3 regions of the Enterobacter kobei genome follow, and region 3 is predicted to be linked to each of the others. Evidence: predicted binding sites of a transcription regulator. Region 3 holds the regulator's gene; each other region holds the start of a gene.

The links. The regulator PhoB, encoded in region 3, activates phosphate uptake and scavenging genes when phosphate is short. The targets are predictions, from matches to a motif close to CTGTCATAAAACTGNCNNAT.
Region 1: a site for PhoB is predicted at 5,859-5,878, ahead of glpT (glycerol-3-phosphate transporter). Genes of this name have one in related genera too.
Region 2: a site for PhoB is predicted at 3,669-3,688, ahead of BFV64_RS02610 (esterase-like activity of phytase family protein). Genes of this name have one in related genera too.

The regions. Positions count from the first base shown of each region.
Region 1 is NZ_CP017181.1:3,231,926-3,242,489, forward strand. Features, by position in the region: gene nrdA (class 1a ribonucleoside-diphosphate reductase subunit alpha) at 1-1,764, shown strand, start outside; gene nrdB (class Ia ribonucleoside-diphosphate reductase subunit beta) at 1,865-2,995, shown strand; gene yfaE (class I ribonucleotide reductase maintenance protein YfaE) at 2,995-3,249, shown strand; gene glpQ (glycerophosphodiester phosphodiesterase) at 3,331-4,386, opposite strand; gene glpT (glycerol-3-phosphate transporter) at 4,398-5,750, opposite strand; gene glpA (anaerobic glycerol-3-phosphate dehydrogenase subunit A) at 6,003-7,631, shown strand; gene glpB (glycerol-3-phosphate dehydrogenase subunit GlpB) at 7,621-8,838, shown strand; gene glpC (anaerobic glycerol-3-phosphate dehydrogenase subunit GlpC) at 8,835-10,025, shown strand; gene BFV64_RS15545 (nicotinamide mononucleotide deamidase-related protein YfaY) at 10,058-10,564, opposite strand, start outside.
Region 2 is NZ_CP017181.1:536,708-547,271, reverse strand. Features, by position in the region: gene BFV64_RS02625 (carbon starvation CstA family protein) at 1-943, shown strand, start outside; gene BFV64_RS02620 (YbdD/YjiX family protein) at 1,040-1,243, shown strand; gene yjiA (GTPase) at 1,254-2,207, shown strand; gene BFV64_RS02610 (esterase-like activity of phytase family protein) at 2,265-3,623, opposite strand; gene BFV64_RS02605 (YfaZ family outer membrane protein) at 4,034-4,579, shown strand; gene BFV64_RS02600 (NAD-dependent succinate-semialdehyde dehydrogenase) at 4,682-6,052, opposite strand; gene BFV64_RS02595 (AraC family transcriptional regulator) at 6,204-6,956, shown strand; gene BFV64_RS02590 (LysE family translocator) at 6,995-7,648, shown strand; gene BFV64_RS02585 (DUF445 domain-containing protein) at 7,652-8,923, shown strand; gene BFV64_RS02580 (DUF2955 domain-containing protein) at 8,920-9,996, opposite strand; gene BFV64_RS02575 (HlyD family secretion protein) at 9,986-10,564, opposite strand, start outside.
Region 3 is NZ_CP017181.1:997,808-1,008,371, forward strand. Features, by position in the region: gene rdgC (recombination-associated protein RdgC) at 1-224, opposite strand, end outside; partial or broken gene mak (fructokinase) at 348-1,252, shown strand; gene sbcC (exonuclease subunit SbcC) at 1,351-4,482, opposite strand; gene sbcD (exonuclease subunit SbcD) at 4,479-5,684, opposite strand; gene phoB (phosphate response regulator transcription factor PhoB) at 5,871-6,560, shown strand; gene phoR (phosphate regulon sensor histidine kinase PhoR) at 6,582-7,877, shown strand; gene brnQ (branched-chain amino acid transporter carrier protein BrnQ) at 8,286-9,605, shown strand; gene proY (proline-specific permease ProY) at 9,686-10,564, shown strand, end outside.

The sequences.
Region 1 (10,564 bases), 2.2 Mb from region 3:
CTGGTGGCCGCCTGCCTGTTCTCAAACTACCCGCGTGACACCCGTCTGGATTACGTGAAGCGTTTCTACGATGCGGTATCGACGTTCAAGATTTCTCTGCCAACGCCAATCATGTCTGGCGTGCGTACCCCTACCCGTCAGTTCAGCTCCTGCGTACTGATCGAGTGTGGCGACAGCCTGGATTCCATCAATGCGACCTCCAGCGCCATTGTGAAATACGTCTCCCAGCGCGCCGGTATCGGCATCAACGCCGGTCGTATCCGTGCACTGGGCAGCCCGATTCGCGGCGGTGAAGCGTTCCACACCGGCTGTATCCCGTTCTACAAGCACTTCCAGACGGCAGTGAAATCCTGCTCTCAGGGCGGCGTGCGCGGCGGTGCTGCGACCCTGTTCTACCCAATGTGGCACCTGGAAGTGGAAAGCCTGCTGGTGCTGAAAAACAACCGTGGCGTGGAAGGCAACCGCGTGCGTCACATGGACTACGGCGTACAGATCAACAAACTGATGTACACCCGTCTGCTGAAAGGGGAAGACATTACCCTGTTCAGCCCGTCCGACGTCCCGGGCCTGTACGACGCGTTCTTCGCCGATCAGGACGAGTTCGAGCGTCTGTACACCAAATATGAAAAAGACGACAGCATCCGCAAGCAGCGCGTGAAGGCGGTCGACCTGTTCTCCCTGATGATGCAGGAGCGTGCCTCTACCGGCCGTATCTACATCCAGAACGTTGACCACTGCAACACCCATAGCCCGTTTGATCCGGTGGTTGCGCCAGTACGCCAGTCTAACCTGTGCCTTGAGATCGCCCTGCCGACCAAGCCGCTGGAAGACGTGAACGACGAAAATGGCGAAATTGCACTGTGTACGCTGTCTGCGTTCAACCTGGGTGCAATTAAAAGCCTGGACGAGCTGGAAGAGCTGGCCGTGCTGGCGGTTCGCGCGCTCGACGCCCTGCTGGACTACCAGGATTACCCAATTCCGGCCGCTAAACGTGGCGCGATGGGTCGTCGTACCCTGGGTATCGGCGTGATTAACTTCGCCTACTGGCTGGCGAAAAACGGTAAGCGTTACTCCGACGGCAGCGCCAATAACCTGACGCACCAGACGTTCGAAGCCATTCAGTATTACCTGATGAAAGCGTCTAACGAACTGGCGAAAGAGCAAGGCGCATGCCCGTGGTTCAACGAAACCACCTATGCAAAAGGCATTCTGCCGATCGACACCTACAAGAAAGACCTGGATGCGATCGTCAGCGAGCCGCTGCACCTTGACTGGGAAGGCCTGCGCGAGTCCATCAAGACTCACGGTCTGCGCAACTCCACGCTCTCTGCCCTGATGCCGTCTGAGACCTCTTCGCAGATCTCCAACGCCACTAACGGTATTGAGCCGCCGCGCGGCCACGTCAGCATTAAAGCGTCGAAAGACGGCGTGCTGCGTCAGGTGGTACCGGACTACGAAACACTCGGGAACAACTACGAGCTGCTGTGGGAAATGCCAAACAACGACGGCTACCTGCAGCTGGTGGGTATCATGCAGAAGTTTATCGACCAGTCGATCTCTGCCAATACCAACTATGACCCGACGCGTTTCCCGTCTGGCAAGGTACCGATGCAGCAGCTGTTGAAAGACCTGCTGACCGCCTACAAATTTGGCGTGAAAACGCTGTACTATCACAACACCCGTGACGGTGCAGAAGACGCGCAGGACGACATAGTACCGTCAATTCAGGACGATGGCTGCGAAAGCGGCGCATGTAAGATCTAAGCACTTCGCCGGGTGGCACTACGCATACCCGGCCTACGGTTTTGTAGGCCCGGCAAACGCAGTGTTGCCGGGCAATAAAATCTCAACAGGACTCACCGCAATGGCATACACCACATTTTCACAGACGAAAAACGACCAGCTCAAAGAGCCGATGTTCTTTGGCCAGCCGGTCAACGTGGCACGCTACGATCAGCAAAAATATGACATCTTCGAAAAGCTGATTGAAAAGCAACTCTCCTTCTTCTGGCGTCCGGAAGAAGTAGACGTCTCCCGCGATCGCATTGATTACCAGTCGCTGCCGGATCACGAAAAGCATATCTTCATCAGCAACCTGAAGTACCAGACGCTGCTGGATTCCATTCAGGGCCGTAGCCCGAACGTAGCGCTGCTGCCGCTGATTTCCATTCCCGAGCTGGAAACCTGGGTGGAAACCTGGGCGTTCTCCGAGACGATTCACTCCCGCTCTTATACGCATATCATCCGCAACATCGTGAACGATCCGGCGGTGGTGTTTGACGATATCGTCACCAACGAGCAGATCCAGAAGCGTGCGGAAGGCATTGCGCACTATTACGACGAACTGATCGAGATGACCAGCTACTGGCACCTGCTGGGCGAAGGTACCCATAACGTGAACGGTAAAACCGTTACCGTGAACCTGCGCGCGCTGAAAAAACAGCTGTACCTGTGCCTGATGAGCGTCAACGCGCTGGAAGCGATCCGCTTCTACGTGAGCTTCGCCTGCTCCTTCGCCTTTGCCGAGCGTAAGCTGATGGAAGGCAACGCCAAAATCATCCGTCTGATCGCCCGCGACGAGGCCCTGCACCTGACCGGCACCCAGCACATGCTGAACCTGCTGCGCAGCGGCACGGATGACCCGGAGATGGCGGAAATCGCCGAAGAGTGCAAGCAGGAGTGCTATGACCTGTTCGTGCTGGCAGCTCAGCAGGAGAAAGAGTGGGCAGACTACCTGTTCCGCGACGGTTCCATGATTGGCCTGAACAAAGACATTCTCTGCCAGTACGTTGAGTACATCACCAACATCCGTATGCAGGCTGTCGGTCTCGACCTGCCGTTCCAGACGCGTTCTAACCCAATCCCGTGGATCAACACCTGGCTGGTGTCCGATAACGTGCAGGTTGCGCCTCAGGAAGTGGAGGTGAGTTCTTACCTGGTCGGTCAGATTGATTCTGAAGTCAACACTGACGACCTGAGCGACTTCCAGCTCTGATGTCACGCGTTACGTTAAGTCTTTCCGGCACTGAGGTGCTGTGTCGGGAGGAGCATCCTTCTCTGCTGGTGGCGCTTGAGGCGCATCAGGTAGAAGTAGAGTACCAGTGTCGTTCCGGCTATTGCGGCTCCTGCCGCTGCCGTCTGGTCGCCGGCCAGGTGGACTGGCTGACTGAACCGCTGGCCTTTATCAACGAAGGGGAAATTTTGCCCTGCTGCTGCCGGGCAAAAGGCGATATTGAGATCGAGATGTAATTGCCCTGGTTCCCTCTCCCTGTGGGAGAGGGTTAGTTCGTAGGCCGGGTAAGGCGCAGCCGCCACCCGGCAATTCCAGTGTTAATCCTTCAAAAAACTCACCGCTTTATCCGGGAAATCCGTAAACAACCCGTCCACGCCCGCCTGGTTATACAACACCTCATAAAGCTGATTCACGTCCGTGGCATACGGCGGCAGCTGGTCTGCACGCACGGTATACGGATGGACCTGCATCTTGCTGGCATGCGCCTCTTTCACCATCGCCGTCAGCTTGACGTGACCCGGCGTGGAGCCTTCTGCCACCAGCATGTGGTAATCCGGCCCGATGCCGTCAGCGTACTGCGCAATCTGCTTCATCGCGCCCGGCTTAAACATCCAGTCGTAGTTGTAGTTCACCCACTTCCCGTCTGGCTGTTTCTCCTGGGTTTCATTCCAGTCGGTGTAGGCAATCAACTGCACCAGATTGAGATCCATCCCCATCTTCGGCTCCAGCTCGGTTTTAATGCGCTTCAGCTCGGCGGCGTCAAAACACTGCAGGTAAACTTTGTCCTTCTTGCTGGTGTAGCCGTACTGCTTCAGGACCTCCAGGGTTTTCGCGGCAATATCCTTCCCTTCCTGATGATGGAACCACGGCGCTTTGATTTCCGGGTAGATACCGATATTTTTACCGGTCGAGTGGTTCAGCCCCTGAACAAACTCTATCTCCTCCTGGAAGGTGTGAATACGGAAGTCAGATTTGCCCATCGGGAAACGTCCCGGATAGACCTGTAACTTCTTGCCGTTTTCAATCTCGAACCCTTCGGTAAACTTCAGGGAGCGGATCTCCGCCAGGGTGAAATCAATGGCGTAGAAACGGCCATCTTTACGCGCGCGGTCCGGGAAACGCTCCGCCACGTCCGTTACGCGGTCAAGGTAGTGATCATGCAGGACGACCAGCTGGTCGTCCTTCGTCATCACCAGATCCTGCTCCAGATAATCCGCGCCCTGCGCATAGGCCATTGCTTTCGCCGGCAACGTATGCTCCGGCAGATAGCCGCTCGCGCCGCGGTGGGCAATCACGATTTTATCCGCCGCCAGCGCGGAGCCTGTCATCAGGCCCGCCAGCAGCAGACCGGTGGTTAAATGAGATAATTTCATGGTCATGTTCCTTATTGACGACGCGCCAGCACTTCAGCGTGGTGACGTTTCTCACCGATCATTACGACAATCAACAGCAGTACCGCCAGCACGCTACCGCCAATCATCACCATAAAGCCGCCGTCCCAACCGAAGAAGTCCACGGTGTAGCCCACGATGGCGCTCGCCGCGACTGAACCGCCCAGGTAGCCGAACAGACCGGTAAAGCCTGCCGCCGTGCCCGCCGCTTTTTTCGGTGCCAGTTCCAGGGCATGCAGGCCAATCAGCATGACCGGGCCATAAATCAGGAAGCCGATGACGATCATACAGGCCATGTCTACGCCCGGGTTGCCCGGCGGGTTGAGCCAGTACACCACGGTGGCGATGGTCACCAGGGTCATGAAGAATACGCCTGTTGCACCACGGTTACCTTTAAACACTTTGTCCGACATCCAGCCGCAGATCAGCGTGCCCGGGATCCCCGCGTATTCATACAGGAAGTAGGCCCAGGAGGATTTATCCAGCGCGAAGTGTTTCACCTCTTTCAGGTAGGTCGGTGACCAGTCCAGAATGCCGTAACGCAGCAGATAAACGAACACGTTGGCCACCGCGATGTACCACAGCAGTTTGTTAGGTAGCACGTACTTCATGAAGATCTGCTTCGCGGTCAGCTCTTCTTCGTGCTTCTCGCTGTAATCATCCGGATAGTCGTCTTTATACTCTTCAATCGGCGGCAGGCCGCAGGATTGCGGCGTATCGCGCATCAGCGCGAAGGCAATAATCGCCACCAGAATGGCGCCAAACGCAGGCATGTAGAGCGCAGCGTGCCAGTCGTTGAACCAGGCCATCCCCAGCAGGAACAGCAGCGGCGGAATACCGCCACCCACGTTATGCGCGCAGTTCCACACCGACACAATGCCGCCGCGCTCTTTCTGCGACCACCAGTGCACCATGGTACGTCCGCATGGCGGCCATCCCATCCCCTGGAACCAGCCACAGAGGAACAGCAGCACGAACATAACGGCAATGCTGGAGGTTGCCCACGGCACAAAACCCATGAACAACATCACCGCAGCCGCCAGAATCAGACCGGCGGGCAGAAACACGCGCGGATTCGAGCGATCTGACACGGACCCCATAATGAACTTGGAAAAACCATACGCGATAGAGATCCCCGACAGCGCGAACCCCAGATCGCCGCGTGAAAAGCCCTGCTCCACCAGATACGGCATGGCGAGCGCAAAGTTTTTACGCACAAGATAGTACGCCGCGTACCCGAAGAAGATCCCCAGGAAAATTTGCCAACGCAGACGACGGTATAGCGGATCAATCTCTGCCTCTGGCAGACGCGCCCGATGCGGCGCGGGTTTGAAAATACTGAGCATGACAGCCTCCGTGGCCTTGAATTGAATGAGCAGGTGGCTCGCACCTGAATTCCAGAGCCGGGGATGTTAAGAAATCATGGTGATTGTTACTGTGAATCAACGCACAGATTGTTACAGAAATATGACAGGATGCGCAAAAAAGCGCATGAAATCACGTTTCACTTTCGAATTTCGTGCGTTTATGTTCGAAATCAAACAAACCACAGTTTTCATGTGGCTAAATGATAAAAAAACGAACATTAAGGGAAGACAATGACAATTCACGATCCTCGCTACAGCGATGTGATTATCATTGGCGGTGGTGCCACCGGCGCCGGTATCGCTCGCGATTGCGCCCTTCGCGGATTAAGCGTCACGCTTCTGGAACGCCACGATATTGCCACGGGCGCGACCGGGCGTAACCACGGCCTGCTTCACAGCGGCGCACGATACGCCGTCACTGACGGTGAGTCGGCACGGGAATGTATTGCGGAAAACCAGATCCTCAAGCGTATCGCCCGCCACTGCATTGAACCGACCGATGGCCTCTTTATCACCCTTCCCGAAGATGACCTCGCCTTTCAGGAAACCTTTATCACCGCCTGTAACGCAGCAGGTATTCAGGCGGAGGCCATGGATCCGGCGCGGGCACGGCAGCTGGAACCGTCGGTCAACCCGGCGCTTATTGGCGCAGTGAAAGTCCCGGATGGCACCGTCGATCCGTTCCGCCTGACCGCCGCCAATATGCTGGATGCCCGGGAACATGGGGCGCGCATTCTGACCGGACATGAAGTGACCGGACTTATCCGCGAAGGCCATCGCGTCTGCGGCGTGCGGGTGTTTGATACGCAATACCACGAACACAGCGAGCTGTTTGCCTCCGTCGTCATTAATGCCGCGGGGATCTGGGGGCAGCGCATTGCAGAATACGCTGACCTGTCGGTGCGCATGTTCCCGGCGAAAGGCTCGCTGCTGATCCTCGACCATCGCATCAATAACCATGTGATCAACCGCTGCCGCAAACCGTCTGATGCCGATATCCTCGTGCCGGGCGATACCATTTCGCTGATTGGTACGACCTCAACCCACGTCGACTACAGCGACATTGACTACAACCGCGTGACCGCCGAAGAGGTGGATATCCTGCTGCGTGAAGGCGAGAAACTGGCCCCGGTGATGGCCCAGACGCGTATTCTGCGTGCCTACGCGGGCGTGCGTCCTCTTGTCGCCAGCGATAACGATCCGAGCGGACGTAACGTTAGCCGGGGCATCGTGCTGCTCGACCACGCCGAACGCGACGGCATGGACGGATTTATCACCATTACAGGCGGCAAATTAATGACCTACCGCCTGATGGCCGAATGGGCCACCGATGCAGTCTGCCGCAAGCTGGGGAATACCAAGCCGTGCGTGACGGCAGAACAACCGCTGCCAGGATCGCGTCAGTCCACCGAAAAAACGTTGCAAAAAATCATCTCCCTGCCCGCCCCGCTGCGCGGTTCCGCGATTTACCGCCACGGGGACAGAACGCCGGTCTGGCTCGGCGAAGGTCGGCTGAGCCGCAGCCTGGTGTGCGAGTGCGAAGCCGTCACCGCGGGCGAGGTGCAATACGCGGTGGAGAACCTGACGGTCAAGAGCCTGCTCGATCTCCGCCGTCGCACCCGCGTCGGCATGGGAACCTGCCAGGGTGAACTGTGCGCCTGCCGTGCGGCGGGTCTGCTGCAGCGTTTTCATACCACGACTGCCACCCAGTCGCTCGATCAGCTCAGCGCCTTTTTAAACGAGCGCTGGAAAGGCATTCAGCCTGTCGCCTGGGGCGATGCCCTGCGTGAGAGCGAGTTTACCCGCTGGGTCTACCAGGGGCTTTGCGGTCTTGAGAAGGAGCAACACGATGAAATTTGATACCGTGATTGTCGGCGGCGGGCTGGCGGGCTTGCTCTGTGGCATCAAGCTCACGAAGCAGGGGCTGCGCTGCGCCATTATCACCCGGGGGCAGAGTGCCCTGCACTTCTCGTCGGGATCGCTGGATCTGGTGGACGACACGTACCGCGACAAACTGCCGCCGGAGCACCCGTATCATCGGGTTGGCGCGCAGCATATTGACCGCTTTGCGCTGGAAACCGAAGCGCTGCTGGCTGACTGCGGTGCGCGTCTGAAGGGGAGCGCCAGGCAAAATCATCAACGCATCACGCCGCTTGGCACCCTGCGTTCCGCATGGCTCAGCCCGGAGGAGGTCCCCGTTGCCCCTGTGAGCACAGGACGGGTACGGGTCGTGGGTATTAGCGGCTTTCTGGATTTTCAGCCCCATCTTGCGGCGGCGTCACTGTGTCGCCAGGGCGTGAACGCCGAGACGGCAGAGATAGAACTGCCTGAACTGGATGTCCTGCGCGAAAACCCGAGCGAGTTTCGCGCGGTGAATATCGCCCGCTTTCTGGATAACGAAGACAGATGGCCGCTGCTGTATGAGGCGCTCAGACCGCTCGGTGAAACCTGCGATACGCTGTTGATGCCTGCCTGCTTTGGACTCAGCGATAACCGCCTGTGGCGCTGGCTGTCGGACCGTCTGCCCTGCTCGCTCGGCCTGCTGCCAACGCTTCCCCCTTCCGTGCCCGGCATTCGCCTGCATACCCAGATCCAGCGCCAGTTTGTGGCGCAGGGCGGCGTGTGGATGGCGGGTGACGAGGTGAAAAAAATCACCCTGACGGACGGCGCGGTGAGTGAAATCTGGACCCGCAACCACGGTGATATTCCGCTTCGCGCCCGCTATACGGTGCTGGCAAGCGGCAGTTTCTTCAGCAACGGGCTGCTGAGCAGCCGGGAGGGCATCCGGGAAGCCATTATGGGGCTTGATGTCCGGCAAGGCGCGTCCCGCGCGGACTGGTATCAGAGTGATTTCTTCTCGCCGCAGCCCTGGCAACAGTTCGGCGTGATGGTTGATAACCAACTGCACCCGCAACTGTCCGGTAAGCCCGTCAGGAATCTCTTTGCCATTGGCTCGCTGTTGGGCGGGTACGATCCCATAACTCAGGGGTGCGGTGGCGGGGTCTGCGCCGTCACGGCGCTGTATGTGGCAGAGCAGATTAGCCAGCGCGCGGAGGCGGAACAATGAACGATACCCGTTTTGAAAGCTGCATTAAATGCACGGTCTGCACAACCGTCTGCCCGGTCAGCGGCGTGAACCCGCGCTATCCCGGACCGAAACAGGCCGGGCCTGACGGCGAGCGTCTGCGCCTGAAGGACGGTAAGCTGTACGACGAGGCGCTGAAATACTGTATCAACTGCAAACGCTGCGAAGTTGCCTGCCCGTCGGATGTGAAAATCGGCGATATCATCCAGCGCGCCAGGGCGCGCTACAGCACGCAAAAGCCGTCCCTGCGCGATGCCATCCTCAGCCATACCGACCTGATGGGCAGCGTCTCAACGCCGTTTGCCCCGCTGGTCAATGCCGCGACCGCCCTCAAACCGGTGCGCCAGCTGCTGGATGCCACGCTGAAGATAGACCATCACCGCAGCCTGCCGAAATATTCTCACGGCACCTTCCGCCGCTGGTACAAATCCGTCGCGGCGGAGCAGGCGCAGTACGCCGACCAGGTGGCCTTTTTCCACGGCTGCTATGTGAATTACAACCACCCGCAGCTGGGCAAAGATCTGCTGAAGGTGCTAAACGCCATGGGAACGGGCATTCAGCTACTGAACAAAGAGAAGTGCTGCGGCGTACCGCTGATCGCCAACGGGTTTACCGATAAAGCGCGCAGGCAGGCTCAGAGCAATGTCACGTCACTGCGCGAAGCGATTGTCGATAAAGGTATTCCGGTGCTGGCGACCTCGTCCACCTGTACCTTCACCCTGCGCGATGAGTACCCGCATCTGCTGGACGTGGATAATACCGGCCTGCGCGAGCACATCGAGCTGGCGACACGCTTCCTGTGGCGCAAGCTCGATAGCGGGCAGACGTTGCCGCTGGGGAAATTGCCCCTGAAAGTGGTGTATCACACCCCGTGTCATATGGAGAAAATGGGCTGGTCGCTCTATACGCTTGAGCTGCTGCGGTTAATTCCCGGACTTGAGCTGACGGTGCTGGATTCGCGCTGCTGCGGGATTGCGGGAACCTACGGCTTTAAGCGCGAAAACTACGCAACCTCCCAGGCGATTGGCGCCCCGCTGTTCCGACAGATCGAAGAGAGCGGCGCGGATATCGTGGTGACCGACTGCGAAACCTGTAAATGGCAGATCGAGATGTCCACCAGCAAGCGCTGTGAGCATCCGATTACCCTGTTGGCGAACGCGCTGGGCTGAACATGGCCGGGGCGAACGCCCCGGCACAAACATTACTCGACGAACAGCGACTCAACAACGTTAATCCAGCCGTGCTCGCTGGCGACCTCTTTGCCATTGAGCCAGCGGCGCAGCATATTCAGCGCCATCATGGCGCAGACTTCCTGACGCACCGCCAGACTGTGGCGAGTGATGCTCATTTTGACCCTCAGAGCCCAGGTCCCCTCCGGCGTCGCCAGCGCGACGTTAAGGTGTTCCTCATCCAGCCCACCCACGAACAGCGCCAGACCGGCAAAATGTTTAACCCGTCGCTCCGAGGCCCAGCGGGCGGTTTGCGCCAGGGTCTCCTGCTGGAACGGCACCACTTCGCTGGCCAGCAGCGGCGCGCTGGCGCGCGACAATTGCAGCGCCAGCAGGCCACCGGTGAACTGCTCGCTTAAGGTCACGCTCAGCTGACGATCCTGCAGGTGCTTCGCAATCTGCGCAGGCAACCCCTCCGTCCCTTCAAAGATCAGGCTTTCGCCCGCCACGCGCTGCACTTCGGGCCACAGGGCCAGCAT
Region 2 (10,564 bases), 460 kb from region 3:
CACCATGCCAAACCTGCATGAGATGGGCGGCGAAAATACCGCGCTGATCATGGCCCAGCTGAAGGATGCCAGCGCCCACGCGGCAGCAACCGTCAGCTCCTGGGGCTTCGTGATCTCCCCTGAGCAGATCATGCAGACCGCGAAAGACATCGGCGAACCGTCCGTGCTGAACCGCGCAGGTGGCGCACCGACGCTGGCTGTCGGTATTGCACATGTGTTCCATAAAGTGCTGCCGTGGGCAGACATGGGCTTCTGGTACCACTTCGGTATTCTGTTTGAAGCGCTGTTTATCCTCACCGCGCTGGATGCCGGTACCCGTGCGGGCCGCTTCATGCTGCAGGACCTGCTGGGTAACTTCGTGCCGTTCCTGAAGAAAACCGACTCTCTGGTGGCGGGTGTGCTCGGCACTGCGGGTTGCGTAGGCCTGTGGGGTTACCTGCTGTATCAGGGCGTGGTTGATCCACTCGGCGGCGTGAAGAGCCTGTGGCCGCTGTTCGGTATCTCTAACCAGATGCTGGCCGCTGTGGCTCTGGTACTTGGCACCGTCGTACTGGTGAAAATGAAACGCACCAAATACATCTGGGTGACCGTCATTCCTGCACTGTGGCTGCTGCTCTGCACTACCTGGGCGCTGGGCCTGAAGCTGTTCAGCACCAACCCGCAGCTGGAAGGCTTCTTCTTCATGGCGAACCAGTACAAAGAGAAGATTGCCGCAGGCGGCGCAGATCTGACCACGCAGCAGATTGCCAACATGAACCATATCGTGGTGAACAACTACACCAACGCAGGTCTGAGCATTCTGTTCCTGGTGGTGGTGTACAGCATCATTTTCTACGGTATCAAAACCTGGCTGAAAGTGCGTAACGCCGAAGGCCGTACGGATAAAGAAACGCCGTACGTGCCGGTGCCGGAAGGTGGCGTGAAGACCTCTTCACACCATTAAAAAAATGGCGGGTGGCGCTACGCTGACCCGCCCTACAACGGTACTTTAGGCCCGGTAAGCGTAGCGCCACCGGGCTTTGTCTTATCAGGATGCATTATGTTTGGTAACTTAGGCGAAGCGAAAAAATACCTCGGTCAGGCGGCAAAAATGCTGATTGGTATTCCGGACTATGACAACTACGTTGAGCATATGAAGACCAACCATCCGGATAAACCGTACATGACCTACACTGAATTCTTCCGCGAGCGTCAGGAAGCACGCTACGGTGGAAGTGGAGAAGGCGGCGTCCGCTGCTGCTAAAGGAGAGAACATGACCCCGATTGCCGTCACCCTGCTGACCGGTTTCCTCGGCGCCGGTAAAACCACCCTGCTGCGCCACATCCTGAACGAGCAGCACGGCTTCAGGATCGCCGTCATCGAAAACGAATTCGGCGAAGTCTCCGTGGACGATCAATTGATTGGCGATCGCGCCACGCAGATCAAAACCCTGACCAACGGCTGCATCTGCTGTACCCGCTCAAACGAGCTGGAAGACGCCCTGCTGGATCTGCTCGACAGCCGCGATCGCGGTGAAATCGACTTCGACCGCCTGGTGATTGAATGCACCGGCATGGCCGACCCCGGCCCGATTATTCAGACCTTTTTCTCCCATGACATTCTTTGCCAGCGCTACCTGCTGGACGGCGTCATCGCCCTGGTCGATGCGGTTCACGCCAACGATCAGATGAACCAGTTCACCATCGCCCAGTCTCAGGTGGGCTACGCCGACCGCATCCTGCTGACCAAAACCGACGTGGCGGGTGACAGCGAGAAACTGCGTGAACGTCTGACCCGCATTAACTCCCGCGCGCCGATTTACACCGTGACGCACGGCGATATCGACCTCTCACAGCTGTTCAACACCAACGGCTTTATGCTGGAAGAGAACGTCACCACGAAACCGCGTTTCCACTTTATGGGAGACAAGCAAAACGACGTGACGTCGATTGTGGTGGAGCTGGATTACCCGGTGGATATCAGCGAGGTCTCCCGCGTGATGGAGAACCTCCTGCTGTCATTTGCCGACAAACTGCTGCGCTACAAAGGGATGCTGTGGATCGACGGCGAACCGAACCGCCTGCTGTTCCAGGGCGTGCAGCGCTTATACAGCGCCGACTGGGATCGCCCGTGGGGCGATGAAGCGCCGCGTAGCGTAATGGTATTTATTGGCATACAGCTGCCGGAGGAAGAGATTCGCGCGGCGTTTGCAGATCTGAAAAAATAACCGCCCTGCTTCCCCTCTCCCCCGTGGGGAGAGGGGAAGGTTGAGGGGTGCCTAAACTTATTTCAACGCCTCCGGCAGCGTCACAATCCACAGCTCACTATCCGACTCAGGCTTCTTCAGCGGCTTCACGCTAAGCGTGGTTTCAACCGGTTTATCATCCAGCGTCAGCTTGCCTTCCGCGTTCACCCGATAATCCTTGAGCTTCTTGCCCTCGACCGGATTTTGCATCGCCACCTTCACGCCAAAGTCATTATCGTTCGCCACGGCAAGCCGTTTGCTGTCGATCAGCGCCAGCCCTTCAGCTTTCTCCTGCTGCCAGCCCAGCGCGCGCAAATCAACGACCTGCGTTTTTGCCGCAAGGGTAATGCCGCGCTGCTTCAGGGTTTTCTCATCATCAAACTCCGGGTACTCGCCCGGCTTGTCAAAGGCGCTCAGGTCGCTCGCTTTGCTGAGGTCCACCTTGTAGATAAGGTTACGCATCCCGTCATTTTTATCGCTTCCCTGCTCAATCAGCAGGATATGCTGGTCATCAAGCGCCACGATGTCGCCGATTTTGGCATCACTGTTTTTGCTGTAGGCCGCGCTGTCGATAGGGTAGCCGTACATCGCTGTTTTGCCGGTCGCCGGGTCGAAGCTCACGAGACGCGTAAACAGCGCCTGCTTTTTGCTTTTACCGTCGATATCCAGCGTACTTTGTACCGCGGCGATAATGCGCCCGTCCGGCATACGGGTCAGGCCTTCAAAGCCCCGGTTCGGTTGACGCCATTTGATAACGTTTGGCAGACCGCCCGCGATCGACTTTTCCCCTTCCGCCGCCTGCGGGCCGTGGATCGCCAGGATTTTCCCTTTACTGTCGACGTTAATCAGAAACGGGCCATACTCGTCGCACAGCCAGTAGCCGCCTTTGCCGTCCGGCGTGATGCCTTCCGTATCCAGCCCGCGGTTGTCACCCTTCAGCGTCTTGAGGGTGTCGCTAAACGCCACCTCATTGGTGGATCCAATCACGCCGCTTTGCAGCGGCAGACCGTTAATCTCGCCTTTATCGTCATGCAGCGGGCGGGCATCCGTCGCTTCTGCTTTACCGTTCTGCACGCGGATGGTCATCAGCAGCGGCGCGAAATCCGGCGTGACAAAAATTTTGGCTTCATTTTTACCCATTTTTGGCGCATCGGCGTTTGGACCGCGATCGGTCACGGTTGCAAAGGTCAGAGCATCGCCCTGCTTACCCGTAAACAGCAGGCCAGAGCCAATGCCCACCGGGAGTCCGTTCGGAAATGCGCTGGCGAACGCGCCGCTGTAGTTGACGTGTGAGCCTTCAGGAAAGCTGACGACATAGCGTTCAGCCGTGGGCTGTGCCGCCAGGCCAGAGAAAGAGAGCGCACAACCAACCAGCACAGGAATGATTTTTCTTTTCATATTGTTAGCATCCAGTAAGAGAAGCCAACAACGTAATGAACAAACGTGTCAGAAAAATGACATCGCAGGGAAAGGCGCCTGCGCGAGAGGACGTGTTTTCACCACCATAAGTGTAAATCTTTGTTGTTTTATGTGATTTTTGAAATATTTTTGGAAATTTCTGGAGCCTCCATTATTACACCTCCAGTCACTATCCCGCCCTCGTTCAGTTTATGTTTAGTCAAAAAACTAAACGGTTTCTAAACGCCTGAAAATCACGCGTTGACTCCCGTTCAATCAAACAAAAACGCAACATTAAATAAATAAAATTTAACAAAACCAGCATAAAACAGCGACTTGCATCACATTTGCAGTCATAAACATCGCTTGTTATGGTGCCTCCAGATTAATTTGATGATGAGGCATGAAACATGAAAAAACTGAATATCCTTCTTCTTTCTGCACTGACAGCCCTCTCTGGTTCCGCACTGGCCATGGGCGGTAGCGTTGAGCAGGGTAAAAACTTTACTAACCTCAATCTGGAAATGGGCAAATCCTCATCCGGCCTGTACGCCGAAAGCAACTGGCTCAAAAACACCGATGACGGTACCCAGACCGGTGGCGTGGGCGCAGGCTACAACCTGGAAGTGGGCCCGGTCATGCTGAACGCAGGCGCGAAGGCGATCTACATCGGCCCGAAAAAAGGCGATAACGGCGTGGCGTTCCCGATTGGTGGCGGCGTAAACGTTGCGCTGACTGACAGCATCCATGTCTATGGCGAAGGTTACGTTGCGCCTGAAGGCCTGAACAACAGCGTGAAAAACTATGTGGAAGCCAACGGGGGCGTAAGCTGGACGCCTGTCACGCCGCTGACCCTGAAAGTGGGTTACCGCCACGTGAGCGTTGATGGCAAAGACGGTCGCCCTGGCCACACGCTGATTGACGGCGCATACGTGGGCGGTGGTGTGTCCTTCTAAGGCTGTATTGCGCGTTTCGCCCGGCGGCGCTACGCTTGCACGGGCCTACGGGTTTTGTAGGCCGGGTAAGCGCAGCGCCACCCGGCAAGAAAGGCGATGACGTTACTTACGCACCACCACCAGCTTCTGGTTCACAAACTCTTTGATCCCCAGATCCGACAGCTCGCGTCCATAACCGGAGCGCTTCACGCCGCCGAACGGCAGCTCTGGCGCGGTATCGGTGAGCCAGTTGATGTACACCATCCCGGTCTCAATCCACGACGCCATTTTCTTCGCGCGCTCGATATCCTGACTGAATACCGCCCCACCCAGGCCATAGTGTGAATCGTTCGCCAGGGCGACGGCCTCGTCGTCGTTTTTCACCACATACATCTGGGCCACCGGACCGAAGAACTCCTCGAAATACGCCGGGTTGTCGCGAGAGATATTCGTCAGAATCGTCGGCTCGAAGAAGCTGCCGTCACGCTGAACAGGTTTACCGCCATAGTGCAGCGTCGCACCGTTTTTCACCGCCTCGTTAACCTGTTTGGTCAGCGTTTCCAGCGCATCTTTAGACGACAGCGGTCCCAGCGTGGTGCTTTCGTCCAGCGGATCGCCGATTTTCACCTGCTTAAACGCCTCGGTGAATTTAGTCAGGAAGGCATTCGCAATCTTTTCATGCAGGATAAAGCGCTTCGCCGCGGTACAGACCTGCCCGGCGTTGTTGAGGCGCGCACTGACCCCCGTCTTCACCGCTTTTTCGAGGTCGGCGTCATCCAGCACCACGAAGACGTCGTTACCGCCCAATTCCAGCGTGGATTTCTTGATGTGCTTCGCCGCCTGTGCGGCCACGACGCTACCGGCTTTTTCGGAACCGGTCAGCGCGGCACCCTGGACGCGATCGTCAGCGATGATGTTCGCCACCTGATCGGACGAGATAAACAGGTTGGTCCACGCCCCTTCCGGCGCACCCGCCTCGCGTACCAGATGGGCAAAGGTCTCAGCGCAGTGCGGTACAATGCTGGCGTGTTTGGCGATGACCGGGTTCCCCGCCGCCAGGTTCGGCGCCAGAACGCGCATCAGCTGGTAGTACGGGAAGTTCCACGGCTCAACGGCCATCAGTACGCCGATGGGGTGATGCTCCACCCACGCTTCCCCAAGTTCAGAGGGATACTTCACCGGCGCCAGGAACTGCTTCGCGTTGTCGGCGTAGTAGCGGGCGATTTGTGCACACAGCTTCACCTCGCCGCGGCTCTGCTCAATGAGCTTACCCATCTCCTGACTGGCAATTTTCGCCAGATCGTCCACGCGCTCGTCGATCAGGTCGGCAAGCTTATGCAACACCGGGAGACGCTGGTTGATGTCGCCTTTCGCCCAGTCAGAATGGTAAAGCGCATCAGCCGCCTTCAGGGCCGCTTCAATATCCGCGTCGGTATGTGAGGGGTATTCTTTGATGAGCTGGTTAGTGGCAGGATTTACTGTCTGATAAGCCATATCGAATCTCCATGTTTTACCGCTTAGGGTATTAAGGGTAGTCAACATGACTGGCTCTGGACGTAAAGTTGGGTATATCCGGACGGTTCCTAATGAAGCGCTGCCAGACGGTTCCCTGACGTGGTATAAAAAACGTCCAGAAGGAGTTCCCATGACCGATACCCGACACATCCTCCAGACTTTTCACCGCGCCTCAGGCCTTGAGCTCCGCAGCACACGGCAGAGCACGCAGGCCTACAAACGTCATTGTCATCCTCAACTCTCTCTTGGCGCGATTGTGGAAGGCCAGACCTGCTGCGTGTGCCATGACAGGGAGTACATCCTTCATCCCGGGGATCTGATTGTGATCCCGGCTTATGCGCCGCACAGCTGCAACCCCATCGCCGGGCAAGCGCGCAGCTACCATATGCTCTATATCGACACCGATCGTCCTCTGGCGCTCCAGGTGATCCGTAACGCTACGTTCTTCAACCACTTCCTTGATATTGTTGAGACAATGTCGCCTGCATCCGTGGACAGGCTGCTTTCTGTCCTTCCCCACCGTGCGGATAACCCTGATGCGCTGCGTTCAACCAGCCAGCATATTCAGCAGGCACTTCTTGCCGATCTGGCTGCACCGCCTTCGCTTGATGAACTGGCTCAACGCTTCTCGCTACGCAAGGAGACGCTGATTCGTACCTTCCGGCAGGACACCGGGCTGACGCCGGGCAGCTTCCTTAATATCTCCCGCGTGGAATACGCCAAAGCACGGCTGCGCGCCGGGGATGATATTGCCGACGTGAGCTACCAGAGTGGGTTTGCCGATCAGAGCCATTTCCATAAGACCTTCGTTCGCTATAGCGCCGCTACGCCGCGCCAGTACGCCACAGGACGATCAATATCAGACAATAATCAGGATACGTAACACCGTAAGGTGATCTCAGTTACGGCTATGAGGTCACTATGGAACTGTTCTTCCCTTCCGCTTTTCTCGCCCTGGCGCTGGCGCATTTTGTTGCGCTGTTAAGCCCGGGTCCGGATTTCTTCTTGCTTGTGGGCTACGCGGCGCGCTACCGACTGCGCGGCAGCGCCGGGCTGTGCCTCGGCATCGCCGCGGGTAATGCGCTCTATATTGTTCTGGTGATTGTCGGCTGGAGCGCCCTGCGCCAGTTTACGTGGCTGTTTACGCTAATCGAACTGTCCGGGGCGCTGTACCTGCAGTGGATTGGCTCGCACCTGGTGCGCAGCCGCCCGCAGACGCTGGCGCTGAATGAAACTCATCAGCGGCTTCCCGCATTGCGTAAGCAAATCCTGCTGGGGCTCGGCTCGGCACTGCTTAATCCGAAGAACGCGCTGTTCTATCTGGCGCTGATGACGGCGTTACTGGGGCCAGACGTCACGCTGCTTCAGCAGGCAACCTGCGGCGTCTGGATGGTGATGGTGGTGCTGGTGTGGGATCTGGCGCTGGTGTCGCTAATGGGGTTGCGAGCGGTGCAACAGAAGCTCAGCCGTGCGCTCGGGTGGATTGAACGCACGGCGGGCGTGGTGCTGATGGGGTTTGGTGGGTGGGTGCTGTGGCGATTTTTGCATTTTCTTCCCGTCTCCCTCTATCCTTAACCCATGGAAAAAATAGCTGAACTCAAACGCGCTAAGCTTCTCGCGCTGTCGCTGCTGCTGGTTGCCGCCGCGGCGTTTATCTTCACTCTGTTCCTGCCGCAGACTTTCTGGGTGCGCGGGGTAAAGGCGATTGCCGAGGCGGCGATGGTCGGCGCACTGGCGGACTGGTTCGCCGTCGTTGCGCTTTTTCGCCGGGTCCCCATTCCGTTTATCGCGCGCCATACGGCGATTATCCCGCGCAATAAAGACCGTATCGGCGACAATCTTGGCCAGTTTGTGCAGGAGAAGTTTCTGGATACCCAGTCCCTGGTCGCGTTAATCCGCCGCTATGAACCCGCGCACATGATCGGTGCCTGGTTCAGCAAGCCTGACAACGCCCAGCGCGTCGGGCTGCATCTGATGCAGGTGATGAGCGGGTTCCTTGAGTTGACCGACGACGGGCGCATTCAGCGGATGCTCAAACGCGCGGTGCATAAGGCCATCGATAAGGTCGATTTCACCGAAACCAGCGCCGTGATGCTGGAGAGCATGACCAAAAACAACCGCCACCAGGTGCTGCTCGATGCCATCATCAACCGCCTGATTACCTTGATTCAGCGCGACAGCACGCGGGAATTTATCTCTGACCAGATCGTCCACTGGCTGAAGACCGAACATCCCCGCAAAGCGATGGTATTGCCCACCGAGTGGCTGGGCGATCAGAGTGCAGAGATGGTATCGAATGCGGTGAACACGTTGCTGGACGATATCAGCCACGACCGCACGCACCAGATCCGTCAGGCGTTCGACCGGGCCACGCTGAAGCTTATCGACAACCTGAAAAACGATCCGGAAATGGCGGCGAAAGCCGACAACATCAAGCACTACCTGAAAAATGACGAGGCGTTTAACCGCTATCTGGGGGAAATGTGGGCCGATCTGCGCCAGTGGCTGAAGGCGGATATGCAAAGTGAAGACTCGCGCGTGAAGCAGCGCATCGCCAACGCCGGGCTGTGGTTTGGCGAAACGCTGACAAACGATGCCAGCCTGCGGGCGTCGCTGAACGAGCATCTGGAGCAGGCCGCGCATCGCGTCGCGCTGGGTTTCGCCGCGTTCCTGACCCGCCACATCAGCGACACGGTGAAAAGCTGGGATGCTAAAGACATGTCCCGCCAGATCGAGCTGAATATCGGCAAAGATCTGCAGTTTATCCGCGTCAACGGTACGCTGGTGGGCGGGACGATTGGCCTGATCCTGTTTTTACTCTCGCAGCTGCCTGCCGTGCTGGGACATTAATCCGCTTTGGGCGGCGCGATGATATAGCGCGTCGCCTCGAAGCGATTCAGGATTAAATGCACCAGAAAGACCATCGTCAGCGTCGCCACCAGCGAAAACGTGACGGAGGTGATGCGATAGAGATCGCTGAACACCAGGTCGCTGTCAGGATGCATGTTCTGCCCGAACATAATGCCGATGGTGGTAATACTGGAAAATCCTACGCCTGCGCCTACTTTCTCCATCACATGCAGACGTGCGCCAAACGCCAGCCCAAGGCCAATCAGCGGCATCATGAGCAGCATATGGCTACTGTGGTCGTAGAGGATGAGCTGGACAACCAGGATATAAAGACAGCCCAATACCACGCCGACCACGCGCCAGATGGAGCTCATCACCGCGCCACGATAGTGCATCGGGAACAGGATCAAAATCCCGGCCATCAGCGCCGAGAGGGAATCGCTTAAGTCACTGATTTGAAAAACGACGAAAATCAGCGTCGCGACGGTGCCGGAGAGCAGCGACTCATGGCGCACGCGGGCATCGTCTTTCTCAATCAATGGCGGCGGCTTGCGGGGTTCCACGTCCGGCAGGAGATAGTTCATCAGCGCGCTCAGGCACACCGCCATCACGCTCGCTTCGATGTTGGAAAACAGCAGCGTGTGCCAGTTGGTGGTGGGGTAGCTCATAAAATTGAGCATCACGCTCTGGCACACCACGCCCATCGACCCGAACAGGAACAGCGGCCCTTTGCTCATAAAGCGAAAACGCATGACGTACAGGGCAAACACCACCAGCGTCATGATGACCGGCCATTGCGACAGATAGCCGATGATAATCACCATTTCAACGCAGTTCAGCGATGCACTGAAGATAAACTGCTTCGCCACATGGCGGTTGAAGACCGGCACCAGCGAGAGCAGCATGATCGGGTAGACCACAAAAAACACGCCGTAGCTGGTGTTGTAGAAACTGGAAATGCTCAGCGCAATCATCCCGGCAAAGACGATGCGCAAAGTCTGGCGAAAGTCGTTTGCCGTGTAAACGATGTTACCGTGCGGGGTAAACACCCGCGCCAGCGTATTAATAGACATAATGCAGCAGGCTCACCAGATGGATCTGCATCCCGGAGAAGAAGCGCGCAAACGGCCCTTCACTGTTATAGAGCTGGACAGTCGCCCGCGCGCCGGTCGGCAGTGGCTTCGGCAGCGCCTCGTCCAGCATGACGTGAATGCGCATGCGCTGGGCGTCACGCACCCAGCGGTTCGAGGTTTCCGGCTCGGAGAGCTGGCCGTTCACCGCCTCCTGACCCGCGAGGATCCCCGCGTCGCTGCTGGTCACGTGGGCGCGGAAGACGCGTCCCGGAAAGGCGTCAAACACCACCGCGGCATCGGTGCCCTGATGGGTATGGCGCAGGCTTTTCTCGCGGAAATCGGCCACGATGTCGGTCTGGTTGTTCACCAGCGCCAGCGCCGCTGCGCCTGAGGAGGCATAAAAACCGGGGCTTAACTGCAGGTTACTGACCGTGCCGTCTGCCTGAGCATACACCTTCGTCCAGCCGAGATTCAGCTCCGCCTCATCCAGCGCGTTGCGGTATTTTTGCAGCGTGACGTTGCGGTGTTCCTCCCGCTCGCCGCGCTGAATACGCAGGTTCTGGATATT
Region 3 (10,564 bases):
ATTTTCTCTTCTTTGCGAGCGCAAACGATGATTTGTCCCGTGCTGCTGGCGTGGGTCAGGGCATCGCTTTGTGAACCCATTGGCGGAACCCAACCGGTTTTTGCCATATCCTGGCTACCGCAAGGGGAAAAGCTATAAGCGGCTAACTGTTTTTCCATCTCTTCTGCACGCAGCGAAACGTCGCGGCTGAGACGGTAAACCATCAAATTTTTGAACCACAGCATGATAATTTCCACGGCCTTGTCGTTAAATCAGCGGGCATGATAACGAATTGTCGCATCGCTTGCATTGCTAATCGGGAAGCGTGCTTCTACTCTGTTGATAATCAAAAGAATGAGGAGAGTCTTGTGCGTATTGGGATTGATTTGGGCGGCACCAAAACAGAAGTCATTGCACTGAGCGAGCAGGGGGAACAGCTGTTCCGCCACCGTCTGCCTACGCCGCGCGATGATTACCACCAGACCATCGAGACGATTGCCCGGCTGGTCGATATGGCCGAGCAGGCGACAGGGCAAAGCGGTACCGTCGGGATGGGTATCCCGGGGTCAATCTCCCCTTATACCGGCGTGGTTAAAAATGCTAACTCCACCTGGCTGAACGGTCAGCCGTTTGATAAAGATTTAAGCGCGCGTCTGAACCGGGAAGTGCGTCTGGCCAATGACGCCAACTGCCTGGCGGTCTCCGAAGCCGTTGATGGCGCCGCCGCAGGGGCGCAGACCGTTTTTGCGGTGATTATCGGGACCGGCTGCGGTGCGGGCGTGGCGTTTGGGGGCGTTCGCACATCGGTGGCAACGGCACGGCGGGCGAGTGGGGGCACAATCCGCTGCCGTGGATGGATGAAGATGAACTCAAATACCGCGCCGACGTGCCGTGTTACTGCGGCAAGCAGGGCTGTATTGAGACGTTTATCTCCGGCACCGGTTTTGCGACCGATTACCACCGCCTGAGCGGTCGACCGCTCAAGGGTAATGAAATCATGCGTCTGGTTGAAGAACAGGATCCGGTGGCTGAACTGGCCCTGAGCCGTTACGAAATGCGTCTGGCAAAATCGCTGGCGCACGTCGTGAATATTCTCGATCCGGACGTGATTGTGCTGGGGGGCGGGATGAGCAACGTTGACCGCTTGTACGCCACGGTGCCAAATCTTGTGAAGCAATGGGTTTTCGGCGGCGAGTGTGAAACCCCGATCCGCAAAGCCGTCCACGGCGACTCCAGCGGCGTGCGCGGCGCGGCGTGGCTGTGGCCGGAATAAAAGCAAAACAGCAACGCAAGTTGCTGTTTTTGATGTTTGTACCCTCTCCCTGTGGGAGAGGGCCAGGGTGAGGGCACCAGACCGCAGCGACCCTTTATTCACCCCACCGCAAACTCCCTGTCCAGCCTGCTATACCCCAGCCCATTAATCTTCTTCACCTTAATCTGCACCGGTATGCGCTCTTTCATCGCCTCGACGTGGCTAATGACGCCGATGGTTTTCCCGGTAGCGTTCAGCGCGTCGAGCGCATCCAGTGCGATATCCAGCGTTTCACTGTCGAGGGTGCCGAATCCTTCATCCAGGAACAGCGAATCGATTCGCGTTTTGTGGCTCACCAGATCGGAAAGCGCCAGCGCCAGCGCCAGGCTGACCAGGAAGCTCTCGCCGCCAGAGAGCGTGCGTGTATCGCGTACGGCATCTGCCTGCCAGGTGTCGACCACTTCCAGCTCCAGCGCATCGCTGGCTTTGCGCTGCAGCAGATAACGCCCGTGCAGGCGATTTAGCTGCTGGTTAGCAAGCCAGACGAGATTATCCAGCGTCAGCCCCTGAGCGAACTTACGGAACTTATCGCCGGTACTGGAGCCGATCAGCGCGTTCAGATAGCCCCAGTCGTCGGCCTGACGCGCGGCCTCTTCAATTTGCTGCATCAACGTCAGCTGATGCTGACGGTTGTCGCTGTCCTGCTTGAGCTGCTGGCGGATCTCGCCCTGATGCGTGGTGTTCTCGCGAAGCTGTTGCGCCAGCTGCTGCAGCTGGATTTGCAAAGTGGATGCATCGGCCTCGAGACCTTCCGGGCGCAGCGCAACATGCGCCTGTAGCTGCTGGTTCGCCTGGCCGGATAGCGCCGTGGCCTGCTGTATCTGGTTTTCCAGCGACTGCTTCAGCTGTTCGAGGCCACGGAGGATGTCATCATCCAGCAGAGCGGCAATGAACGCCTCCCTGTCGGCAAAACAGCTGGCAGAGAGCGCCGCGGAGAATTGGGTCTGCGACTGTTGCAGGCGCTCTTGCTCCAGCGCCTCCTGTTGCTGCTGGGCGGTAAGCTGGCTTTGCAGCGATACGCATTCATCGTGAATGGCGCGCCAGCCATCAGGAATGGCCGGTTCGGTCTCTTCGGTGTGGGTTGCCGGAAGTGTGTCGAGCAACGGCTTCAGAGCGTTGCTGCGTTCCACAAGCACGCCGTGCTGCGTTTGTTTTTCCTGCCACTGCGCGAATTCTCCTTCGCGGGCGCGCAGCCAGGCGGCTTCGTTCCCCTCTTCGGGAACGCTAAGCGACAGCGTGAGCAGGGTGTGTTCCAGCGTCTGGCGTGTCGCCGTCAGCTGCTGCTGATACTGGCGCGCCTGCGCTTCCTGTTCGTTCAGCTGGTTTTGCAGGGTAAGACGCTGGCTGAGCTGATAAAGCTGGCGCTCATAGTGTTCCTGCTCGTTTATCCATGGCGCGATATCTTCCTGAATATTCAATGTGATATTCAGGGACGCGCAGATCTCAAGCCACTCTTTAGTGAGTGCTTGCTCTTCCTCAGACAGGGTCTGCACGTCGCCCGTCTCGCGCTGAATCTGCTGAGCCAGAGCATTAACCTGCCCCAGCACCAGCAGGCCTTCTTCTTTTAGCGCGGCCACCTCTTTTTCCAGCGCATCACGGCGGCGCTGGTTATCCGTCAGCTCAAGCGATTGATATTGCTCAACGGCGGGATGCTCGCAGGAACCGCACAGGGGACAAGGTTTGCCTGCCTCAAGCTGTGAACGATAGCTTTCCAGATCTTTAATTGTCGCTTCACGCTCGCACAGGGCCTTCAGATCCAGATAGTGCTGGTGTTTCTCTTTGTACTGCTGGCGGCGCAGCGTCAACGTTTCATTAAGTTTGCTCTGCTCCGCCTGAGCTTTCTGTACGCTTTCATTGCTCTGGCGCAGGCGCTTTTGCAGCGGCTGATAGCGAGCGTGTAGCGACGTCAGCCGCTGGCGCTGCGTGCGTGACCGGGACTGCTGCTCCATTGCCACGTTGACCTCATCCGCCGTCAGCGTGAGCGTATTTTCCGGCATGTCAGTCAGCTTGTTACGCAACTCAGTCATCCGCGCAGCGTGCGTGGCTAACTGGTTTTTATCGCGGTTAAGCTGTGAGAAGAGCGCGCGCCATCCGGCAATCTCCTGACCCAGCAGGCGATAACGTTCGTGCTCCGCCAGCCACTGCGCCAGCGCCGTCAGTTCAGTATCAAGCTCGGCGTGGGTACGCAGGGCACTATTACGGATCCGCGCGCGCAGCGCGGTTTTGGCTTGTAAGCGAGTATTTACTTCAATAATTCGCTGCTGGGTTTGCGCCAGACGCGCGGTTTGCTCCTGCTGGTGCGCCCAGAGCGGACGAAGCTGGGCGGCGGGTTGCGCAAGCTGGAGTTTTGCCAGCTCAGGCGCAGCGTCCGTCAGAGCCTGTTGTGCCTGCTGCTGCAATGCGGTGATGCGTTGTTGCTCGCGCACAAGCTCATCATGACGGGTAAGCCACTGAAAATGTTTCTGCTGGTTTTGCTGCTGTGCCAGCAACGTTTTCTCTTCGTCAGTAAGTGCCTGCAAACTTTGCTGTAATTGCTGCTGCTGTTCTTCACTCAGCAGCACGACGCCCGCTGCCTGCGCCTCGCACTTTTCCAGCAGGCTGCGGGCGGCTTTGTGTTTTTCAAACACCATGGCGGAAATCTGGCCGTAGATTTCGGTGCCGGTCAGCTCTTCCAGCAGCTCTGCGCGATCGCTCGGTTTGGCATTCAGGAAGGCGGCAAATTGCCCCTGTGAGAGCAACATTGAACGGGTAAAGCGGCCATAGTCCAGACCGGTGAGCGCGGCGGTTTGCTCCAGCTTGTCCGTGACTTTATCGGCGAGGATTTTGCCATCTTCGCAGCGGGCCAGCTCCACGCGCGGCGCCTGCAGGTTGCCGTCCGGCTGGTTGCGTGCCCGGTTCTGGCTCCAGAAGGCGCGGTAGGCGATGCCTTTTACCTCAAACTCCACTTCCGCCAGACACTCGGCGGTATCTCGCGTCATCAGGTCGTTTTGTGCCTGGGAAACCTTACTCAGGCGCGGCGTTTCGTGATAAAGCGCCAGACAGATGGCGTCGAGCAGGGTGGTTTTACCTGCGCCTGTGGCGCCGGTAATGGCAAACAGCCCGTTGCTGGCAAAGGGTTCAGCGGTAAAGTCAATTTTCCACTCGCCCTTGAGGGAGTTGAGATTTTTCAGACGCAGGCTCAAAATTTTCATGCGTTTTCTTCCTCGTCATTGAGGGCATGCAGGGTATGGGTGAACAGTTCGCTGAGTCTTTCGCGCTTCGCGTCGTCAATATCCTCCTGCAAGAGCCTGCGCTCAAACACCTCTTCTACCCGCAACTCGCTGAGCGTTTCCCGCTGGGCGCTTAACAGAATTTTCTCGCGCTGCTCGCGGCTGCGGCGCACCAGTAAGACCTCTACCGGCAAGTCTTCCGTCAGCGCCTGGATTTTTCGCTGCATATCATGCAGGTAGTCATCCGTAGTGATTTCGATATCCAGCCAGACGGGGGGATTAAGCGCGGTGCCGCGCCACTGTTCAAGCTGAGCGGTGATGGCCTCCAGATCGCCTTTCAGCACCGCCAGCGGCTGGGTGACCGGCACCTCCAGCGTCTCGACGGCACTGAGTTTGCCCTCGCTGAAGCTCACCAGATGCACGGATTTGGCTTTGCCGGTTTCATCGAAACTGAGCGAAATAGGGGATCCGCAGTAGCGAATATGTTCGCAGCCGCCGATAACCTGGGCGCGGTGAATATGCCCGAGCGCAATGTAGTCCGCAGGCGGGAAGTTCTGCGCCGGAAAGGCGTCCAGCGTGCCGATATAGATGTCACGCACGGCGTCACTTTTACTGACCCCAACGGTGGTGAGATGCCCGGTCGCAATCACCGGTATCGGCTGTTCGCCACGCAGGTTGCAGGCATCCGCGTGCTGCTGGTGATAATAGTCGGTGATGGCCTGTAATAAATGTTGCTGCTTTTCCGTGCCCGACAGTCCCGCCTGACTTTGTACGATATCGCGCGGGCGTAAAAAGGGGATCGGGCACAGCACTGCCCCCGGCGTACCGTCGCGTTTTTTCAGGATCTGCGGGGCATGCCCGGCGCTGGCGACGACGGTAGTATTGAGAAACGCCAGAATGTCGCGGGATTCATTGAGCGTTGCCACGGAGTCATGGTTACCGGCGACTATCACCAGATGACAGCCGGTCTGCTGCAAGTTCACCACGAAGCGGTTATACAGCTCGCGCGCATAGCTGGGGGGCGACCCCGTATCAAAGATGTCACCCGCGACAATAATCGCATCGACCTCGTGGGCCTGCGCCGTCTCCAGCAGCCAGTTCAGGAACGCTTCATGTTCAGCCGCACGGCTTTTGCTGTAAAAATTTTGACCGAGATGCCAGTCCGAGGTGTGAAGTATGCGCATAGCGGTTCCGTGGCAAAAATGAGAAAGCAGGATTATAAACGTTCAGAGAAGGGAAAATAACCGCTGTAATAAAACAACGGTTTGCCCGCTACCGTGGTAATGTTTTTCATAAATCTGTCATAAATCTGACGCATAATGGCGCCGAATTACAAACGTGTAACTTAATAAGATAAGACAGGGCAAAGTATGGCGAGACGTATTCTGGTCGTAGAAGATGAAGCTCCAATTCGTGAAATGGTGTGCTTCGTGCTCGAGCAAAATGGCTTCCAGCCGGTTGAAGCGGAAGATTATGACAGCGCAGTGAACCAGCTGAATGAACCCTGGCCCGATCTGATTCTGCTGGACTGGATGTTGCCTGGCGGCTCCGGACTGCAGTTTATCAAACACCTGAAGCGTGAGGCACTCACCCGCGACATCCCGGTTGTGATGCTCACGGCGCGCGGAGAGGAAGAGGATCGCGTGCGCGGATTAGAAACCGGCGCGGACGATTACATCACTAAACCGTTCTCCCCAAAAGAGCTGGTCGCCCGCATTAAAGCCGTGATGCGCCGTATTTCACCGATGGCGGTGGAAGAGGTGATAGAGATGCAGGGACTCAGCCTTGACCCTACCTCGCACCGCGTGATGACCGGCGAAAACCCCCTCGATATGGGCCCTACCGAATTTAAACTCCTGCACTTCTTTATGACTCACCCGGAACGCGTATACAGCCGCGAGCAGTTGCTGAATAACGTCTGGGGAACTAACGTGTATGTCGAAGACCGGACGGTTGACGTACATATTCGCCGCCTGCGAAAAGCGCTGGAACTGAGCGGCCACGATCGCATGGTACAGACGGTCCGCGGCACGGGTTATCGTTTTTCGACCCGTTTCTGAACAATGACAGGAGTGTGACGCGTGCTGGAACGTCTGTCATGGAAAAGGCTCGTCTTTGAACTGATCTTATGCTGTATTCCGGCCTTCCTTCTTGGGGCCTTTCTCGGACATCTGCCGTGGTTTCTGCTGGCGTCGGTCACCGGGCTGCTGATCTGGCATTTCTGGAACCTGCTGCGCCTCTCCTGGTGGCTGTGGGTTGACCGCAGTATGACCCCACCGCCGGGCAGCGGCAGCTGGGAGCCCCTGCTGTACGGCCTGCACCAGATGCAGATGCGTAATAAAAAGCGCCGTCGCGAGCTGGGAAGCCTGATTAAGCGTTTTCGCAGCGGGGCGGAGTCGTTGCCGGATGCGGTCATCCTGACCACTGAAGAAGGCACCATCTTCTGGTGTAACGGCCTGGCGCAACAGCTGCTGGGCCTTCGCTGGCCGGACGATAACGGTCAGAACATCCTTAACCTTTTACGCTATCCCGAATTCACGCTGTATCTGAAAAAGCGTGATTTTACCCGCCCGCACAATCTGAAGCTCAATAATGGTCGCCATCTGGAAATCCGCGTGATGCCTTACAGCGATAAGCAGTGGCTGATGGTGGCGCGCGATGTCACCCAAATGCACCAGCTTGAGGGCGCGCGCCGTAATTTCTTTGCGAACGTCAGCCACGAACTGCGTACTCCGTTGACCGTGCTTCAGGGTTATCTGGAGATGATGCAGGAGCAAACGCTGGAAGGTGCGCCGCGTGAAAAAGCGCTGCATACCATGCGCGAGCAAACGCATCGCATGGAAGGGCTGGTGAAGCAGCTGCTGACGCTCTCGAAGATTGAAGCGGCGCCTACGCTTGCGCTGAATGACACGATAGATGTGCCGATGATGCTGCGGGTTGTGGAGCGTGAAGCGCAGACGTTAAGCCACAAAAAGCATCACCTGACCTTCGAGGTCGACAGCACGCTAAAGGTGCTGGGCAGTGAGGATGAGCTTCGTAGCGCCATATCCAACCTGGTGTACAACGCGGTGAACCATACGCCGGAAGGGACGGATATTATGGTGCGCTGGAACCGTACCCCTACGGGCGCCGAGTTTAGCGTGGAAGATAACGGGCCGGGGATCGCACCGGAGCATATCCCGCGTCTGACCGAACGCTTCTACCGCGTGGATAAAGCGCGGTCGCGGCAAACAGGGGGGAGCGGCCTGGGGCTGGCGATTGTGAAGCACGCGGTAAATCACCACGAAAGCCGACTTGATATTCAGAGTACGCTGGGGAAAGGAACCCGCTTCAGTTTCGTTATTCCGGAACGATTAATTGCCAAAAAGACCGCCTGAGGGCAGGTGTGTCATTTTCCCTTTCCACGGGTCAGCGTCTGCTGGCCCGTTTGCTTTGCAGTCAAGCGAAACGCGGATGAATAATATACGGCTGGGTGTTTTTTTTCGCATGATTAGCCATGAGTTTTTCCTGTAAATAGCGTATTGTGCTGGCGTGTATTTTCATGCTGGCATATTGTTCTGGTTTTGAGATCCCACCTTGCCTTTAAACGTTATAAGCGTTTAAATTGCCCCCCAGATACTGTCAGACCGACTGTATTTGCGTGGTAAATCGAAAAACTATTCTTCTCCACGCCAGGACGGGAGCATTTCCCGCTGAAATTGAGCAATTTTTCGGCTGTATCGTCCCGTCAGGGAAAACGAAAATCTCAATGTTTTCAACACCACATCCACAGGCAGTAAGGTTTTATGACCCATCACTTAAAATCGCGTGACATCATCGCGCTGGGCTTTATGACATTTGCGCTGTTCGTTGGCGCAGGCAACATTATTTTCCCTCCAATGGTTGGCTTACAGGCGGGTGAACACGTCTGGACCGCTGCGTTTGGTTTCCTGATTACTGCCGTGGGTCTACCGGTACTGACCGTCGTCGCGCTGGCGAAAGTCGGTGGCGGCGTGGACAGCCTCAGCACGCCGATTGGCAAAGTCGCAGGTGTTCTGCTGGCCACCGTCTGCTATCTGGCCGTGGGCCCGCTGTTTGCCACCCCGCGCACGGCGACCGTTTCCTTTGAAGTGGGGATTGCTCCGCTGACCGGCGACGGCCCGATGCCGCTGTTTATCTACAGCCTGGTCTACTTCGCGATTGTCATTCTGGTCTCCCTCTATCCGGGCAAACTGCTGGATACCGTGGGCAACTTCCTGGCGCCGCTGAAAATCATCGCCCTGATCGTTCTCGCCGTGGCCGCTATCATCTGGCCAGCAGGCCCGATCAGCGACGCAATGGACGCCTATAAAAACGCCGCGTTCTCTAACGGTTTTGTGAACGGCTACCTGACGATGGATACGCTGGGCGCAATGGTGTTTGGTATTGTTATCGTTAACGCCGCGCGTTCCCGCGGTGTGACCGAAGCGCGTCTGCTGACCCGCTATACCATCTGGGCTGGCCTGATGGCTGGTGTGGGTCTGACGCTGCTGTATCTGGCGCTGTTCCGCCTGGGCTCTGATAGCGCCATGCTGGTTGATCAGAACGCGAACGGTGCGGCTATTCTGCACGCTTACGTCCAGCACACCTTCGGTGGTGCGGGCAGTATGCTGCTGGCGGCGCTGATTTTCCTGGCGTGTCTGGTGACCGCAGTGGGCCTGACCTGCGCCTGTGCTGAGTTCTTTGCGCAGTATCTGCCGCTCTCTTACCGCACCCTGGTGTTTATCCTCGGTATCTTCTCCATGGCGGTGTCCAACCTCGGTCTGAGCCACCTGATTCAGGTCTCTATTCCGGTGCTGACGGCCATCTATCCGCCGTGCATCGTGCTGGTGGTGCTGAGCTTCACCCGTCCGTGGTGGAATAACTCCTCACGAATTATTGCGCCAGCCATGTTTATCAGCCTGATTTTTGGTATCCTTGACGGGATTAAAGCATCAGCGTTCGCCGCGATTCTGCCCGCCTGGACACAGCGTCTGCCGCTGTCCGAGCAGGGACTGGCCTGGCTGATGCCTACCGTTGTTGCACTGGTTCTGGCGATTATCTGGGACCGTGCTGCAGGGCGCCAGGTTGCATCTAACGCCCATTAATCAACGGCAACAAACTGTTTAACCACGGGGCTTAAGGCCCCGTGGTTTTTTGTTTTTTCGTGTTGAATGGCAAGATTTTAATGGAAAGCACTAACAAACTTAAACGTGGTCTCAGCACACGCCACATCCGCTTTATGGCGCTGGGCTCTGCGATTGGTACCGGTCTTTTTTATGGCTCGGCAGATGCCATCAAAATGGCCGGTCCAAGCGTTCTGCTGGCCTACATCATTGGCGGCGTGGCGGCGTATATCATCATGCGCGCCCTCGGAGAGATGTCGGTTCACAATCCTTCTGCCAGTTCGTTCTCGCGCTATGCGCAGGAAAACCTCGGACCGCTGGCCGGGTTTATCACTGGCTGGACCTACTGCTTTGAAATTTTGATTGTGGCCATTGCCGATGTGACGGCGTTTGGTATCTATATGGGCGTCTGGTTCCCGACGGTGCCGCACTGGATCTGGGTGCTGAGCGTGGTGCTGCTCATCTGCGCCGTCAACCTGATGAGCGTGAAGGTGTTCGGCGAACTTGAGTTCTGGTTCTCCTTCTTCAAGGTCGCCACCATTATCATCATGATTGTGGCCGGTTTTGGCATCATCCTCTGGGGGATTGGCAACGGCGGTCAGCCGACCGGGATCCATAACCTCTGGAGCAACGGGGGCTTCTTCAGCAACGGCTGGCTCGGGATGGTGATGTCGCTGCAGATGGTGATGTTCGCCTACGGCGGTATTGAAATTATTGGTATCACCGCCGGGGAAGCGAAAGACCCTGAGAAATCCATTCCACGTGCCATCAACTCCGTGCCGATGCGTATTCTGGTGTTCTATGTGGGCACGCTGTTCGTGATTATGTCCATCTACCCATGGAACCAGGTCGGTACCAACGGTAGCCCGTTTGTGCTGACCTTCCAGCATATGGGCATTGCGTTTGCTGCCAGCATTCTGAACTTCGTGGTGCTGACCGCG